DNA from 2 places in the Nonomuraea helvata genome. Region 2 is predicted to be linked to the other one. Evidence: riboswitches for the same ligand, from Rfam matches in the RefSeq annotation. Region 2 holds a riboswitch; the other holds the start of a gene.
The links. A riboswitch is a leader RNA that binds a small molecule or an ion and turns the genes downstream of it on or off. The one in region 2 is predicted to bind cyclic di-AMP.
Positions count from the first base shown of each region.

Region 1: another riboswitch for cyclic di-AMP. It lies ahead of ABD830_RS20760 (coiled-coil domain-containing protein); the one in region 2 lies ahead of ABD830_RS28390 (glycoside hydrolase family 25 protein).

Region 1 covers NZ_BAAAXV010000005.1:305,662-313,197, reverse strand. Annotated here, with positions in the region: gene ABD830_RS20770 (DeoR/GlpR family DNA-binding transcription regulator) at 1-605, shown strand, start outside; gene galT (galactose-1-phosphate uridylyltransferase) at 602-1,681, shown strand; cyclic di-AMP (ydaO/yuaA leader) riboswitch at 1,746-1,886, shown strand; gene ABD830_RS20760 (coiled-coil domain-containing protein) at 1,920-2,858, shown strand; gene ABD830_RS20755 (DinB family protein) at 2,895-3,395, shown strand; gene ABD830_RS20750 (ATP-binding protein) at 3,441-3,917, opposite strand; gene ABD830_RS20745 (helix-turn-helix domain-containing protein) at 4,151-5,017, shown strand; gene tig (trigger factor) at 5,217-6,596, shown strand; gene ABD830_RS20735 (ClpP family protease) at 7,039-7,536, shown strand, end outside.
Region 2 covers NZ_BAAAXV010000008.1:199,809-207,344, forward strand. Annotated here, with positions in the region: gene ABD830_RS28350 (LysR family transcriptional regulator) at 1-605, shown strand, start outside; gene ABD830_RS28355 (hemerythrin domain-containing protein) at 636-1,091, opposite strand; gene ABD830_RS28360 (TetR/AcrR family transcriptional regulator) at 1,228-1,872, opposite strand; gene ABD830_RS28365 (hypothetical protein) at 1,926-2,216, shown strand; gene ABD830_RS28370 (MFS transporter) at 2,259-3,452, opposite strand; gene ABD830_RS28375 (hypothetical protein) at 3,444-3,542, shown strand; gene ABD830_RS28380 (TetR/AcrR family transcriptional regulator) at 3,585-4,202, opposite strand; gene ABD830_RS28385 (VOC family protein) at 4,282-4,698, shown strand; gene ABD830_RS28390 (glycoside hydrolase family 25 protein) at 4,784-5,560, opposite strand; cyclic di-AMP (ydaO/yuaA leader) riboswitch at 5,573-5,716, opposite strand; gene ABD830_RS28395 (alpha/beta fold hydrolase) at 5,896-6,816, shown strand; gene ABD830_RS28400 (metal-sensitive transcriptional regulator) at 6,992-7,273, shown strand; gene ABD830_RS28405 (heavy-metal-associated domain-containing protein) at 7,307-7,519, shown strand; gene ABD830_RS28410 (hypothetical protein) at 7,516-7,536, shown strand, end outside.

The DNA.
Region 1 (7,536 bases), on a different contig from region 2:
TCGGCCCCGGCTCGACCGAGGAGCCGGGCTTCACCGCCAAGTCGGCCCGCCAGCAGCAGGAGAAGGAGGCCATCGCGCGGCGCGCGGCCGGCCTCGTCCGGCCGGGCACGGCCGTCGCGCTCTCGGCAGGGACCACCACGTGGGCGCTGGCCCGCCACCTGATCGGCGTCCCCGAGCTGACGGTGATCACCAACTCGATCCCCGTCGCCGAGGTCTTCCACCGCAACCCGCGATCGGACCGTACGGTCGTGCTGACCGGCGGCGTGCGGACGCCGTCCGACGCCCTGGTGGGCCCGGTGGCCGTGGCGGCGATCCGCCGCCTGCACGTGGACACGCTCTTCCTCGGCGTGCACGGGATGAGCGCACGGGCCGGGTTCACCACCCCGAACCTGCTGGAGTCGGAGACCGACAGGGAGTTGGTCGCGGCCGCCGGCAGGCTGGTCGTCCCCGCCGACCACACCAAGTGGAACACGGTCGGCATCAGCACGATCGCGGAGCTGAGCGAGGCCGACGTGGTCATCAGCGACGCGGGGCTGCCCGAGGACGCACGCACGGAGCTGGCCGAACGGGCCGGAGAACTGATCATCGCGGAGGGCTCGCCTTGAAACGCACCATCACCCACCTGGCCGACGGCCGAGAGCTGATCTACTTCGACCGGCGTGACGACGCCGACAGGAGCGCGCTCGACCGGAGGACGCTCGACCCCCGGCCGGTGGCCTCCGAGCTGCGTTACGACCCGCTGACCGAGGAGTGGATCGCGATGGCGGGGCACCGTCAGACGCGTACGTTCCAGCCGACGGGGTCGGCGAGCGAGTGCCCGCTCTGCCCGTCGTCGGACACGCGGTCGTCGGAGATCCCGGCGTACGACTACGACGTGGTGGTGTTCGAGAACCGATTCCCCTCCTTCTCCGGAAATTTCGGGACCTATCAGGATGTGGGCGGGTTGAGCGAGGTTCGTCCTGGAGCGGGGAGGTGCGAGGTGGTCTGTTTCACCTCTGAACACTCGTCCTCCTTCTCCAGGCTCTCCGACGACCAGGTCGAGCTGGTCATGGAGGCATGGGCCGACCGTACGGCCGAGCTGTCCGGGATCGAGGGCGTGGAGCAGGTCTTCTGCTTCGAGAACCGGGGCGAGGAGATCGGCATCACGCTCGCCCACCCGCACGGCCAGATCTACGCCTATCCGTACGTCACGCCCAGGACCAGGCTCCAGCTCGACGCCGCCAGGCGCTACACGAAGGGCAACCTGTTCGCCGACGTGCTGGCCGCCGAGCGGGCCGAGGGGACGCGGGTGGTGGCCGCCAACGAGCTGTGGACGGCGTTCGTGCCCGCCGCCGCGCGCTGGCCGTACGAGGTGCACATCTACCCGCACCGGCAGGTGCCCGACCTGGCCGCGCTGTCGGAGGAGGAGCGCAAGGCGTTCGCACCGCTCTACACCTCGGTGCTGCGGGCCTTCGACGGCCTGTTCGGCGTCGTGATGCCGTACATCTCGGCCTGGCACCAGGCGCCCGTACGGCGGGACCGCGATCTGGCGTACCTGCACCTGGAGCTGTTCAGCATCAGGCGGGCGCCGGGGAAGCTCAAGTTCCTGGCCGGGTCGGAGTCGGCCATGGGGGCTTTCGTGAACGACGTGCTGCCAGAGGAGGCCGCGCGTATGCTTCGATCACAAGTAGATCACTATTAGATTTCTAGTTAGGGTCGCATTGCTCGTGATCTACCACTAACATCCCTTTTGCACCGGTTGTCACGACCGTTGCACGCCTAATCCCGGGCGTGTCGCCCGGGAGCCGGGGACCCACCTAGTTCTGGGGTGAGTCCGACCATGTGTCGGTAGGGCACCTCCGCGCCCGAACCCGTCAGCTAACCCGGCCGGCAGAGGGAGAGGAACATTCCACGTGGCGGCTGTGTCTCCGCTGTCCCCCGTGACTCTTGCCATCGGTCTCATCACCGCCGCCGCTGTCGCCTTCCTTCCGGCGACCGCGGCGTCGGCGGCCCCCAAGCCGTCGGAGGCCCAGCTCCGCGCCCAGCTCAAGCAGCTCAACAGCAAGGTCGACAAGCTCATCGAGACGTACAACCTCAAGCGCGTCGAGCTGGCCAAGGCGCAGCAGGCCGCCAAGGCCGCCAAGGAGCGCCTGGCCGTCGCGGAGCAGACGCTGGCCACGGCCGAGCAGCGGGTCGCCGACATCGCCAGCATGCGCTACCAGAGCCACGATCCCTCGGTGCCCGCCGTCCTGCTCTCCGCCGACAGCGGCGGCGTGGCCCTGCTGGAGCAGCTCACAGCCGAGCAGCAGGCCGTCGTCCAGGGGGTGGCCAAGGCCCGCGACGACAAGAAGAGCGCCTCAGACCAGGCCGCCGCGCTCGCCACCCAGATCAGCGCGGACGCGAAGCAGGTGTCCGCGCAGCGCGAGGAGGCCCAGGACGTCATCGACGACATCCAGAAGAAGCTCCAGGACCTGGTGCCGTTCGGTCCGGGCCGCAGCGCGAACGGCAGCTGGGCGCCGGAGCTGCCCACGGGCTCGGACAACATCACGGCCCGTACGCGGCTGATGAAGGCGGAGGTGGGGAAGGCCTTCAAGCTGCCGTTCGAGGTGGGCTGCTTCCGCGCGGGCTCAAGCGGCGAGCACCCGCTGGGACGGGCCTGCGACTTCATGATGAGCACCGGCGGCACGACGCCCTCGGCCGCCAACAACGCCCTGGGCGACCGCATCGCGGCGTGGGCGCTCGAGAACAAGGACAAGCTCGGCGTCAAGTACGTGATCTGGAAGCAGCGCATCAACATGGGCTCGGGCTGGCGGGCCATGGCGGACCGCGGCAGCATCACCGAGAACCACTACGACCACGTACACATCTCCATGAACTGAACGCGGTCCGGCCGCCTCCAGATAAGGTCAACCCCCATGAACGACCCTCGGACACCCCCACCGCTCACCGGCGACGAGCGGACCGTGCTGAACAACTGGCTCGAATGGCACCGTGCCACCCTGGCCTTCAAGTGCGCCGGTCTGTCGGACGAGCAACTGCGCGTGCGCGCCGCCCCGCCCTCGACGCTGTCCCTGCTCGGGCTGGTGAGACACCTGGCGCACGTCGAGCGCGTCTGGTTCCGCCGCGTGCTGAACGGCGAGGACATCCCCAGGCTCTGGGACAAGGACCGCGACAACGACGCCGACTTCAACGACGTGGACACCGCCTCGGTCAAGGAGGCCTTCGCGACCTGGGAGGAGGAGATCGAGCTCGCCCGCGCCATCTCGGCCGCCAAGCCGCTGGACGCCGTCGCCGACCGCAACGGCCGGGACTGCTCGCACCGCTACATCCTCGTGCACGTGATCGAGGAGTACGCCAGGCACAACGGCCATGCCGACCTGCTGCGCGAGCTCATTGACGGGGCGACCGGAGACTGACGGCCCTGACGGCGGGGCCATCCCGGTTCCGCCGTGACAACTGAATCAGGGTTCGGTGCGGAACAGGGCCCAGACGGCCTTGCCGCCGCGGGCGAGGGGGTCCCAGCCCCAGCACTGGCTGTACGTCTCGACGATGTAGAGGCCGCGCCCGTTCTCCGAGATGAAGTCCGGCTCCTTGGGGCGCGGCACCTCGTCACTCGGGTCTGCCACGGCCAGCAGCACGTGCGGCTGTACGCGCATCAGCAGGAGCTCGATCTCGCGCCGGCCCGCCGCGTACATCGCGTAGCGGACCGCGTTCGTCACCAGTTCCGACACCACCAGCGCGGCGTCGTCGCTGAGCTCGTTCAGCCCCCAGCTCCGCAGGGTCGAGCGGGTCACGTCCCTGGCCGTCTTCACGGAATCGGCCTGGAAGGGCAGCGGGCACGCGGTGGTGTCCGGCTTCCCGCCCATGAGCAGGCAGTCGAAGCCCACCTCTCGGGTGATCTGCAAAGCATCGGCAGTGGCCAGAGGATCCTCCACCATGCCGCCGATACCTCCCCGTTCAGCCCGAGTTAGTGCATGTTTGGCCCAATATGCACTAAGCCATCATGGGTCACGATCGCGGCAGCTGCAAGACCCAAATGCACGTGCAGTTGCATTGTGCAGCAGCAGGCGGCGTTTTGGGGCATTAGTCTCCTAATCGGACACGAGGTTGAGACCTTGTCATACCCGGCAATGTGGTGTCACTGTGTGTGCGGACCTTGATAGGAGGCAAAGTGACGCAGAACCAGCCGGGTTCCGGACCGACGGCGCTGCGCATCCTCCTGGGCTCCCAGCTGCGCAAGCTCAGGGAAGCAAAGAACGTCACTCGTGAGGAGGCCGGCCACCTCATCCGGGGCTCGGAATCCAAGATCAGCCGCATGGAGCTGGGCCGAGTGGGGTTCAAAGAACGCGACGTGGCGGACCTGCTGACCCTGTACGGGGTCGTGGACAAGCAGGCCCGTGCCGCCGTACTCGACCTGGTCGCCACCGCCAACGAGCCGGGTTGGTGGCACCGGTTCAACGATGTCCTGCCCACGTGGTTCCAGGCGTACGTCGGCCTTGAAGAGGCCGCCGCCCGGATCAGGACCTACGAAGTCCAGTTCGTGCCGGGACTCTTGCAGACCAAGGAGTACGCAAGGGCCGTCGTGACCGCCGGATCGGCGGGCATCGGGGCCGAGGAGATCTCCAGGAGGGTGGATCTCCGGCTGGAGCGCCAGCGGATGTTCGAGAGGCCGGACGGCCCCGTCTTCTGGGCGGTCATCGACGAGGCCGCGCTACGGCGCCCCATAGGCGGCGTCGAGGTGATGCGGGCCCAGATCGAACACCTCGTCGAGCTGATGCGCCAGCCCAAGATCACGATCCAGATCATGCCGTTCAGCTTCGGCGGGCACAGCGCGGAGGGCGGGGCGTTCAGCATCCTGCGCTTTCCCGACCCCGACCTGCCCGACGTCGTCTATGTCGAGCAACTCGCCAGCGCGCTGTACCTCGACAAGCGGGAGGACGTGGACCGGTACACCGAGGTGATGGAGCGGCTCTGCGCCGTGAGCACCACCCCGGACGAGACGGTCGGGCTGCTGCGGACCATCGCGGACGAGTTCTGACGACGCGCTGCGCATGATCGTGGACGACTTGTGGCGGTGAGGGCGTCGTTGTTGGGTATGCATCTGCCCTAGACTGGCCTTCGGCGTTGGATCCCGCCGTGGCGGAGCATGCCCAACGCCGCACATGTGGGCGCGGCGCGTGAGCCGTACCGATGGACGCGCCCGCGATCACTCGTAGCTTGATCAAGGAGACCATTCCGTGAAGACCGCTGTCGAGGAGCTAAGCCCGACCCGGGTCAAGCTCACTGTCGAGGTGCCGTTCGACGAGCTGCGCCCCAGCATGGATGCGGCGTACAAGAAGGTCGCGCAGCAGGTGCGCGTCCCCGGGTTCCGGCCTGGCAAGGTTCCGGCCCGCATCATCGAGCAGCGCTTCGGCCGGGCGGTGGTGCTGGAGGAGACCCTCAACGACGCGGTGCCCAAGCTGTACGGCCAGGCCGTCGACGAGCTCGACGTGTTCCCGGTCGCCCAGCCCGACATCGAGGTCACGAAGATCGACGACGGTGAGCAGATCGAGTTCACCGCCGAGGTCGACATCCGGCCCAACTTCGAGGTGCCCGACTACCAGGGCCTCGAGGTCACGGTCGACTCCGCCGAGGTCTCCGACGAGGACGTCGACAAGCAGCTCGACTCGCTGCGCCAGCGCTTCGCGACGCTGACCGGCGTCGAGCGCGCGGCCGCCAACGGCGACTTCGTCGTCATGGACCTCCGCGCCGAGATCGACGGCACCAACATCGAGGAGCAGCAGGCCAGCGAGGTCTCGTACGAGGTCGGCGCCGGCTCCGTGCTCCAGGGCCTCGATGCCGCGCTCGAGGGCATGTCCGCGGGCGAGGAGAAGAGCTTCAAGACCGAGCTCGTCGGCGGCGAGAACGCCGGCGAGGAAGCCGACGTGATCATCACCGTCAAGTCGGTCAAGGAGAAGGTCCTGCCCGAGCTGGACGACGAGTTCGCCCAGCTCGCCAGCGAGTTCGACACGCTCGACGAGCTCAAGGCCAGCATCCGCGAGCAGGCCCGCCGCAACAAGCTGATCGACCAGGTCGTCCAGTCCCGCGAGAAGGCCCTCGACACGCTGCTCGAGCAGATCGAGATCCCGCTGCCGGAGAGCGCGCTCAAGGCCGAGGTCGATGCCCGCAAGCACAACCTCGACCACCAGATCGCCGAGAGCGGCCTCAGCCGCGACGCCTTCTTCCGCCTCTACCAGACGACGGAGGAGGAGCGCTTCGACGAGTTCGACAAGAACTCCGCGCGTGCGCTCAAGGTCGGCTTCGTGCTCGACAAGATCGTCAAGGCCGAGGAGCTGGGCGTCTCCGAGCAGGAGCTGACCAACTTCGTGGTGCGCCGCGCCATGGAGATGGGCGTGCAGCCCAACGAGCTGGCCAAGCACCTGGCCGACAACGACCAGCTGACGCTGGCCATGGTGGAGATCGTCCGCGACAAGGCCAAGGCCGTCCTGGGCGACGCCGCCAAGGTCGTGGACAGCGACGGCAACGAGGTGGACCTCAAGGCCATCTACACCGAGCTCAACGGTGAGGAGGTCGTGGAGGAGGAAGCCGCGGCCGACGAGGACAAGCAGGAGGCGTAGCCCCCTCCGCCGACGGTGCGGGCCCTTGGTCCGCGCCGTGGTGGACTGTGGTCCTGAGCCCCCGAACCAGCCGGTTCGGGGGCTCCGCCTTTTCTCAGGGCGGGCGCGGGACCACCGGCGCCCTGCGGCCAGGGGCGCGGCTACGCGCTCGTCCGCCTCCTGACGGGGGATCGGAGGGCCGGCAGGCCGTACGGCGGCTTCAGAGGGCTCGTGGGGGACCTGGAGCGGTTGCGGGCCCGGCAAGCCGCTGTCACCTGGACTCCGCGGTCACCCGGACTTCAGGGGACGGAACGGGTGAGGTCGGGCGGAGGATGGCAGGCAGAGCCTTGTCCGAACCTGCGCCGTCAGCGAACAGTACGGGGGACCGGGCATGAGCTATGCGCGGCGCGCGTTAAGGTCACAAGCAAAGCCAATCGATTACGACGCATCGGAAGGTGACGCTGTGACCAGCCCGCCGACCTTCTATCAGCCTGAGTCTCGAGGCCGTGAGAACGGCTCCGCCTTCCGGCTTGAAGACCAGCTTTACCAGCGCCTGCTCCGGGAACGCATCATCGTGCTGGGGCAGGAGGTCAACGACGAGATCGCCAACCGCATCTGCGCCGAGTTGCTGCTGCTCGCGGCCGACGACCCCGACCGCGACATCACGCTTTACATCAACTCGCCGGGCGGCTCGGTGAGTGCCGGCATGGCCATCTACGACATGATGGAGTATGTGCCGAACGACGTGTCCACGGTCGTGATGGGCATGGCCGCCTCGATGGGGCAGTTCCTGCTCACCGCGGGTGCCAGGGGCAAGCGTTACGCCCTGCCGCACGCCAGGGTCATGATGCACCAGCCGTCGGGCGGCATCGGCGGTACCGCCGCCGACATCGCCATCCAGGCCGAACAGATGCTCTACGTGAAGAAGACGCTCGCCGAGCGGATCGCTTTCCACACCGGC
Region 2 (7,536 bases):
TACTGGATCAACTCGCACGGTTTCGGCGCCGCCATCCCGGCGTCCGTATCACCCTGCGCACCGGCGATCCGGAGGAACTGACGGCGCAGGTGGCGGCGGGCGCCTTGGATGCGGCCGTCATCGGCGTCTCAGGCAACCGCCTTCCCGCAGGGCCGGCGGGACAGCGCCTGCCTGTCGGCCTCACGAGCCGCGACGTCGCCGAGGAAGCACTCGTGATCGTCGTCACCCCCGGACATCCACTCGCCGCGAAGCCACAGCTGAGCCTGTCCGAGCTGCGTGGAGAGCCGATGGTCACGCTCACCTGGGGCGCCGGGCTGCGCATCGCACTCGAGACCGCCTGCGCCGAGGAAGGCTTCCTCCCCGAAGTCACGGCCGAGACCGACGACCTCACCTTGCTGACCGATCTGGTCCGGCACGGTTTCGGAGTGGCCCTCATGCCCCGGTCGGCCGCAGAGCGGGCCCGGCCGCAGGTGGTCACCATCCCGCTCCGGCCGCCCGCCCCGAGCCGAAGCCTGGCGCTGGTCTGGCGCCGCGATCGCCTCTCCGCGCAGGGCCGGGCTTTTCTCGACCTGGCCGGACAGGATCTCGACGAGCCAGGGGCTTGATCTCAGCCGGGCTTGTGTCCGCTCGTACGGCTAGCGCCTGGTGGGGGCGCTGGTGGAGCGGGCTTGAGCGCTGAGCGCGTCCAGTTCCTCCGCTCTGCGCTTCTTGAACTCCCTGCCGAGATCCTCGAGTCTCTTCTTGCTGACGGACTTCGCCAGGTTGGGGAGGACCTTGCCCTCTTCCTCCTGGACATGGCGATTGACTGATTTGATGAGCTTGTCGAGTGTGCGGTCGAATACCTTCGTCCCCGGCTCGGCACGCATGAGCGCATCGAGCAGGATCTCGATCTCCTTGTGCTCCTCCAGGCTGTGGTGGGCGTCGATATCCGGATAGACCCTGTCTTCCTCGGCCCGCGAGTGTGCGATCAGGAGGGCGTGCAACTCGGTCACGGTCGCCTCCTGGTCTCCCTCCTTGTTCTTGAGCCGCTCGAAGAGACCCTCCACGGCCCGGTGGTCCTTGGTGATCAGGGTGATGACGTCGGTAGCCATGACCGGCAGCTACCCATCCGGCCAAAGGCCATTCTCGTCAGCGGTTGGCCCTCGCCTGTCCTCTCCAGAACGGTTGCCCGGCTTGCGAGACGGGCGAGGTGGCCAGGGGGCGCGCATGCGGGTACGGCCCCAGGCATCACGCGAGGAGCAGGCGGCGCCAGGTGTCGGCCAGCCAAGCGGTGAACCGTTCCGCCGGCCAGCCCCGGTCCTCAACCAGCAGGCAGTAGAGCTCCGGCGAGTTGGTCGCCCAGACGACGTCGGCGATCTCTTCCACGTCGAGCCCCGGCCGCACCTGTCCGGTGTCGACGAGGTTCTGTGCCAGTTCGCGCATGTTGGCCGCGCGCCGATGCGCGATGTCCTGCCAGACCTCGCGGACCTCCGGATGCGTCGCCGTCTGGGCGACGCGCAGCAGCGGCGCCAGCCTGCCGTGGATGTCGCCGATCGCGCGCGCGTAGATCTCCAGCTTGCGCCCGGCATCGGGTTCGGCGCGGATGGCCTGTACGTACCCGCGCTCCCGGGCAGGAACGGCCCGGTCGGTGCCGGACAGCGCGGACTCCACCAGCTCCAGGAAGAGCGCGGGCTTGCGGCCCACCGCGGTGTAGACGGTGTCCAGGGCGACGCCGGCCCGCTCGGCGATGTCGTTCATCATCGTGGCCGCGTAGCCGCGCGCGGTGAACAACTCGCCGGCCGCCTCCAGGATGGCCCGCCGATTGGCGTCGGCCGCTTCCCGCCGGCCGGTGACGTCGTATCGCCTCTTGACCTGTCCTGCCACGAGGTTCATGCTAGCCATATTCATCCGAAATTACTTCGGATCAAAGTCATTGGGGGGATCCCATGGCACACGCGTTCACCTACGATGTTCCGATCGGCCCCGACATCTACGCCCGCATCAAGGAAGGGCTGGGGCCCGAGCCGCCCAAGGGGCTCATTGCCCACCTGGCCTACCGCACCGGCAACGGCCTGCGCTACGTCGACGTGTGGGAGTCCGAGGCCGACTGGGAGACGTTCGTCGAGGAACGCCTCCACCCGGTCGTCGACAGCGTCCTGACCGAGGCGCTCGGCTTCCGCCCGCCCGAACCTCCACTCGAGCGGCTCGACCTCATCGACGCCTGGATCGGGGCCTGAGGAGGTCCGCATTCTGGTGCCAGGGCCGCCAGGCCCAGCTCCTCACCGGGGGAGGCGTGCTTCGGCCTCCTGTCCGGCGGGCTGCGGCGGGCCGCCGGCGCGTGATGGCAGCAGCACGACGATGAGTACGGCGCCGAGCGCCACGCAGACCGCGCCCGCCGTGAGCCCGCCCGAGTAGCCCATGGTGGTCAGCGCGGCCACCCCGATGGCGCCGCCGATCTGCTGGACGGAGGTGAACACTGCCGAGCCGAGACCGGCGTCCTCCTCGGTGGTGCCGTCGACGGCGGCTGCGGCCATGACGGGCAGGCTCAGCCCGTTGCCCACGCTCAGGATGAGCATGCCGGGCAGGACGTGGGCGGCGTAGGAGTCGCCCGCCGCCAGGCCGGACAGCAGCAGCAGGCCGGCGATGTTGACCAGGAACGCCGGCAGAAGCGCCCAGCGCGTCCCGACCCGGAGCGAGATGCGGGAGGACAGCCACATGCCCGCCAGGATGCCGGCGCCGTAGGGCAGGTAGGCGATGCCGGCCAGGAGCGGGCTGTAGTCCAGAGCGGTCTGCACCTGGATCATCAGCAGGAACGACATCGCGTACATCGCCATCGAGAACAGCAGGGTCGCGCCGCTCGCGACCGCCCGCGTCCGCGAGGCCAGGAACGACCCGGGCACCAGCGGCGCCGCCGCCCGTGTCTCGGCGAGCACGAACGCCACCGCCAAGGCGGCGGAGAGCGCGACGGCGCCGATGACGATCGGATCGCCCCAGCCGGTCTCTCCAGTCCGCAGGAGCCCGTACACCAGCGACACCGCGGCGCCGGTGACCAGGATCGCGCCGGGAACGTCGAGGCGGCGCCGGCCGGGGGCACGGGACTCGGGGACCAGGCGGGGGAGCAGCGCCAGGGCCACGGCGACGACGGGCAGGTTGATCAGGAAGATCACGCGCCAGGACGCCAGGTCGGTCAGCGTCCCGGACAGCACCAGGCCCGCGGTCCCGCCCAGAGCCGCGATGCCGCCCCAGACACCCAGCGCCCTGGCCCGCTCCTCCGGCCCCGGATACAGCAACGTGATCATCGACATCGCCGCCGGGCCGGCCATCGCAGAGCCCGCGCCCTGCACGAATCGCCCGACCACGAGCTGCCACGGCTCCCGCGCGAGCCCGCAGGCCAGGCTGGCCATACGCAGGTACGGCTGCGCGCCGCACTGCCGCTGCTGGCCGAGGGGCAGCCGGTGTCGCGGGTGGCGCACAGCGTGGGGTACGCCACGGCGAGCGCGTTCCTGGCGGCCTTCCGCCGTACGGTCGGCACCACGCCCCGGCGCTACCTGCTCAGCCGCTGACCTCGGCCTTCTTGTCGAGATGCCGCGCGTGGGGTGCGGCGGTCAATCCGTTGCGGCGGCCGTGTGGGCCGGCTTGAGGCGTAGTGCCTGGAGCATCTGTGAGAGCGCTGTCCAGGTGTCGTCCAGGTCGCCGGGGCGGGTTGACCTGGCCAGCCACAGTGCCGCCTCGTTCATGGCGCCGGACAGCAGGTGGGTGAGCGGTTCGACCGGCTGCGGCGCGATGACTCCCTCTTCGATAAGGGTGGTGAGCGCTTCGGCCAGGTGGCGGGCCGAGGCGGCCTCGTCCAGTGCGCGCCAGTCGCTCCATCCCAGCACGGCGGGACCGTCGATGAGCATGATCTGCTGGACGTCCGGATCGGTGCTCGCCGTGAGGAAGGCTCGGCATCCCGACGTCAGCTGCTCCCAGGGATCGTCCTCGGCGTCGGCGGTGGCGGCCACCTTCTGGGCGACCTCCTGCTGTACGTGTTCGAGGACTGCGCGGAACAGGTCGGCCTTGCCCGCGAAGTGGTGGTACAGCGCGCCCTTGGTGACGCCGGCGGTGTGCACGATCTCTGCCAGGCCGACCGCGGCGTAGCCACGGGTCGCGAACAGCCGCCGGCCCACATGCAGCAGGGTGCGCCTGGTCTGCTCGCGCTGGCGGGCCCTGGCCCCGTCGGTCATGGCGTCCCTCCACGTTGACATACCGATGGTACGTCAATACTGTACCTTCGCATACCATCGGTATGTGAAAGGCGATTCCATGATACTGACCAGCTTCTATCCGGTCATCGGCACCTCGCGGTTGGCCGAGTCCCACGACTTCTACACCCGGCTGTTCGGCTTCGAGGCGACCTTCGAGGCGGACTGGTACGTGAGTCTGCGGCGGCCGGGGCCGTCGGCGTACGAACTGGCGCTGCTCGACCACACCCACCCCACGCTGCCCGAGGGGTATCGCGCGCCGGTGCGGGGGCTGTTGCTCAACTTCGAGGTGGAGGACGTCGATGCCGAGTGGGAACGGCTCGTCGCCGGCGAAGGGCTGCGACCCGAGCTCGAGCTGCGCAACGAGGACTTCGGGCAGCGGCACTTCATCGTGGCCGACCCCAACGGCGTGCTGATCGATGTCATCACGCCCATCGCGCCGTCCGAGGCTTACGCCGACCAGTACGTCAGCGAGTGAACCGAGGCGTCAAGCTGACGTGTGCCGAGCCGAGGCGAATCGGTGGACGTCGGAACCGGCGTCCACCGATCTCGTCGCGCTCTGCTCAGGCCGCGCGGCGGCCCAGGCCGCGCAGTTGGTCGGCGGTCAGCGCGGAGACGTTCTGGTCGATGGGGGACTCGGAGTACTGGTGGATGGTCCAGGACTTCCAGTCGGCGGGCGGGGTGACCGCTCCCTTGGGCTTGCTGTAGTGGGCCACCCATAGGGGGTATTCGGCCAGGCCCTTGCCGTAGGTGTCCGCGAAGTTCCAGCCGCTGTAGAACATCGGGGTGGTTCCCGTCTTGGCCTTCACGTACGACAGCCACGCCTTGGCCCAGGCGTTGACCTCGGCGACGGACCTGCCGTCGGTGGTCTCCAGGTCGAGGACCAGCAGGTCGCCGGGCTCGGCGGGCTGCGCGTTCACCACGGACAGGAAGTGCTCGGCCTCGGCGATGGGGTCGTTGCCGGGGTGGCCGTAGTGGTAGGCGCCGCGCACGATGCCCTTCTTGCCCAACTGGAGCCAGTGCCTGGCGAAGGAGGCGTCGCGGAAGCTCGTGCCTTCCGTGGCCTTGATGATGCCGAACTGGGCGTCGCTGGCGTTCCAGTCGTACAGGGGCTCGTAGTTCGAGATGTCCAGGCCGTAGGTGAGAGACCCGGTCTCAGGCTGGGCTTCTTGCCCCGGGGCGTGGCTGGTGGGCGATGCGAGCGTCATGGTGGCCACGCCGGCGATGGCGGTTGTTCCGGCGAGGATCGCACCCGCGACGGCGAAGCTGACGCGCTGGGTGAGGGGATTGAGGCGATTCTTTAGGGTATGGGCGATTGCGGCAAGCCGGGGCTCGGGCATGACGGCATTGACTCCTTGCTTCCATGCCGCCTACCGGGTTAGCTGACGGGTTCGGGCTTGGAAGTGCCCTACGGGCGCAGGCTGGGCCGGCGTCCGATTCACCCCGAGAAGATGGGTCCCCGGCTCCGCGAGGCGCGGATTCGGCGGCCGGACACTGCTCCGAAGGGCAGCGCACGGTCCGGTCAACCAAGCGGCAATGATGCGGTGAAGGTCGTCGCATCCATGTCGCGATTAGGCAAAAGATAGACATACGACCATATATGGTGCAAGTAGGGCAAATTGTGATTTGTCGGTATCGGCACCTGAACGGCGCTGAAGTGCCGTGCCTGTAAGGGTTGCGGGACTTGGTAAAGAAATCGGGACCGCTGCTTCAGGGCGCCCCTCTCCAGATGGCCTCATGTCAGCAACCGGTTCGCTTCGCGGTCTCCTGGCATCGCCTCATGAACACAGCTCATGCGAACGGGGTCGAGATCGCCTACAGCGCGGCGGGTGAGGGCGAGACGGTGTTGCTGGTTGGGGGGAGCGGGATGGATCAGGGGGTGTGGGACTTCTCCTTCAAGCCGGCTCTCGTCCAGGCGGGCTATCGCGTGGTGACCTACGACTCCCGGGGTGGCGGCGGGTCGAGCGCTCCGGAGCCGCCTTACTCGATCGAAGATCTCGCCCTGGACGCCGTCGGACTGGTCGAGCAGGTGAGCGACGGGCCGTGTCACGTCGTCGGACTGTCACTGGGCGGGTTCGTGGCCGAGGAGATCTGCTGGCGACGGCCGGACCTGGTGCGTTCGGTGGTGCTGGTGGCCTCCGGTGGGCGGACCACCGCGTACATGCGGGCGAAGATGCAGGCCGAGGAGCGGTTGTTCGCCGCCGGTCCGGTGCCGGTGGATTATGACCTCGTCGATGCGCTGTCGGTGTTCCTGCCCGCCAAGGTTCTCCAGGACGACGACAAGACCGTGGAGCAGTGGGCGCAGTTGATCGGCGCGACGGACGGGCCGGGGCGTATCGGGCAGGGTGCCGCGGCGCGGGCCTGGCTTCTTGACGACGGACGCGTCGAGCGCTGGCCGAACATGCGGGTGCCGGCGCTGTTCGTGGCTTTCGAGCACGACATCCAGTTTCCGCCGAGCCGGGTCAAGGAAGCCGCAGAGGAGTGGCCGCAGGCATCCTTCGTCGAGATCCCTGGTGTAGCCCATGGCAACGGCGTGTTCGACGCCGCGAGCCAGATCGGCGAGGCCATCGTCGGCTTCCTTCCGTTGATGCGTTAGGCGGCCTGGAAGGCCTCCTCGGGACCCGAACCTCTCCGGCCTGGCGCCAGCCGGTTGCCCCATCCCGGTACCTACTGGTCCCACCCCTCCGGGTGGGACGACCGCATGGGGTGCGGTCTAGGTTTGAAATACGGTGGGGGGGTATAGTATGTTGAGAGGGTCGGAAGGGGGAGACATGGTGGGATACAGCGACAGCAAGCAGGACCAGTTGCGCCGGTTGCGCCGCGTCGAGGGTCAGGTGCGGGGGTTGCAGCGGATGGTGGAGGACGACAAGTACTGCATCGATGTTCTGACGCAGGTGTCGGCGGCTACCAGTGCTCTGCAGTCGGTCGCCATCTCTCTGCTGGAGGATCATCTGGCTCACTGTGTGGCGGAGGCCGCCGCCAAGGGGGGTCCTGGGGCTCAGGCCAAGGTGAAAGAGGCTTCCGACGCGATTGCGCGGCTTGTCCGCTCCTGACAGCACCGAACACACCGGAAAGGGTTGATCGATATGGCTACCGCTACTTACACCGTCACGGGCATGACCTGCGGCCACTGCGTGAGTTCGGTGAAGGAGGAGGTCGGTGAGGTTGCCGGGGTCACCTCGGTGGAGGTTGATCTGGCCAGTGGCCTGCTGACCGTTGCGAGCGACGGTCCTGTGGAGGCGGCGGCGATTGTTGCGGCCGTGAAGGAAGCGGGCTACGAGGTGGCGAATCCGGCATGAACGCGGCGACCAAGCTG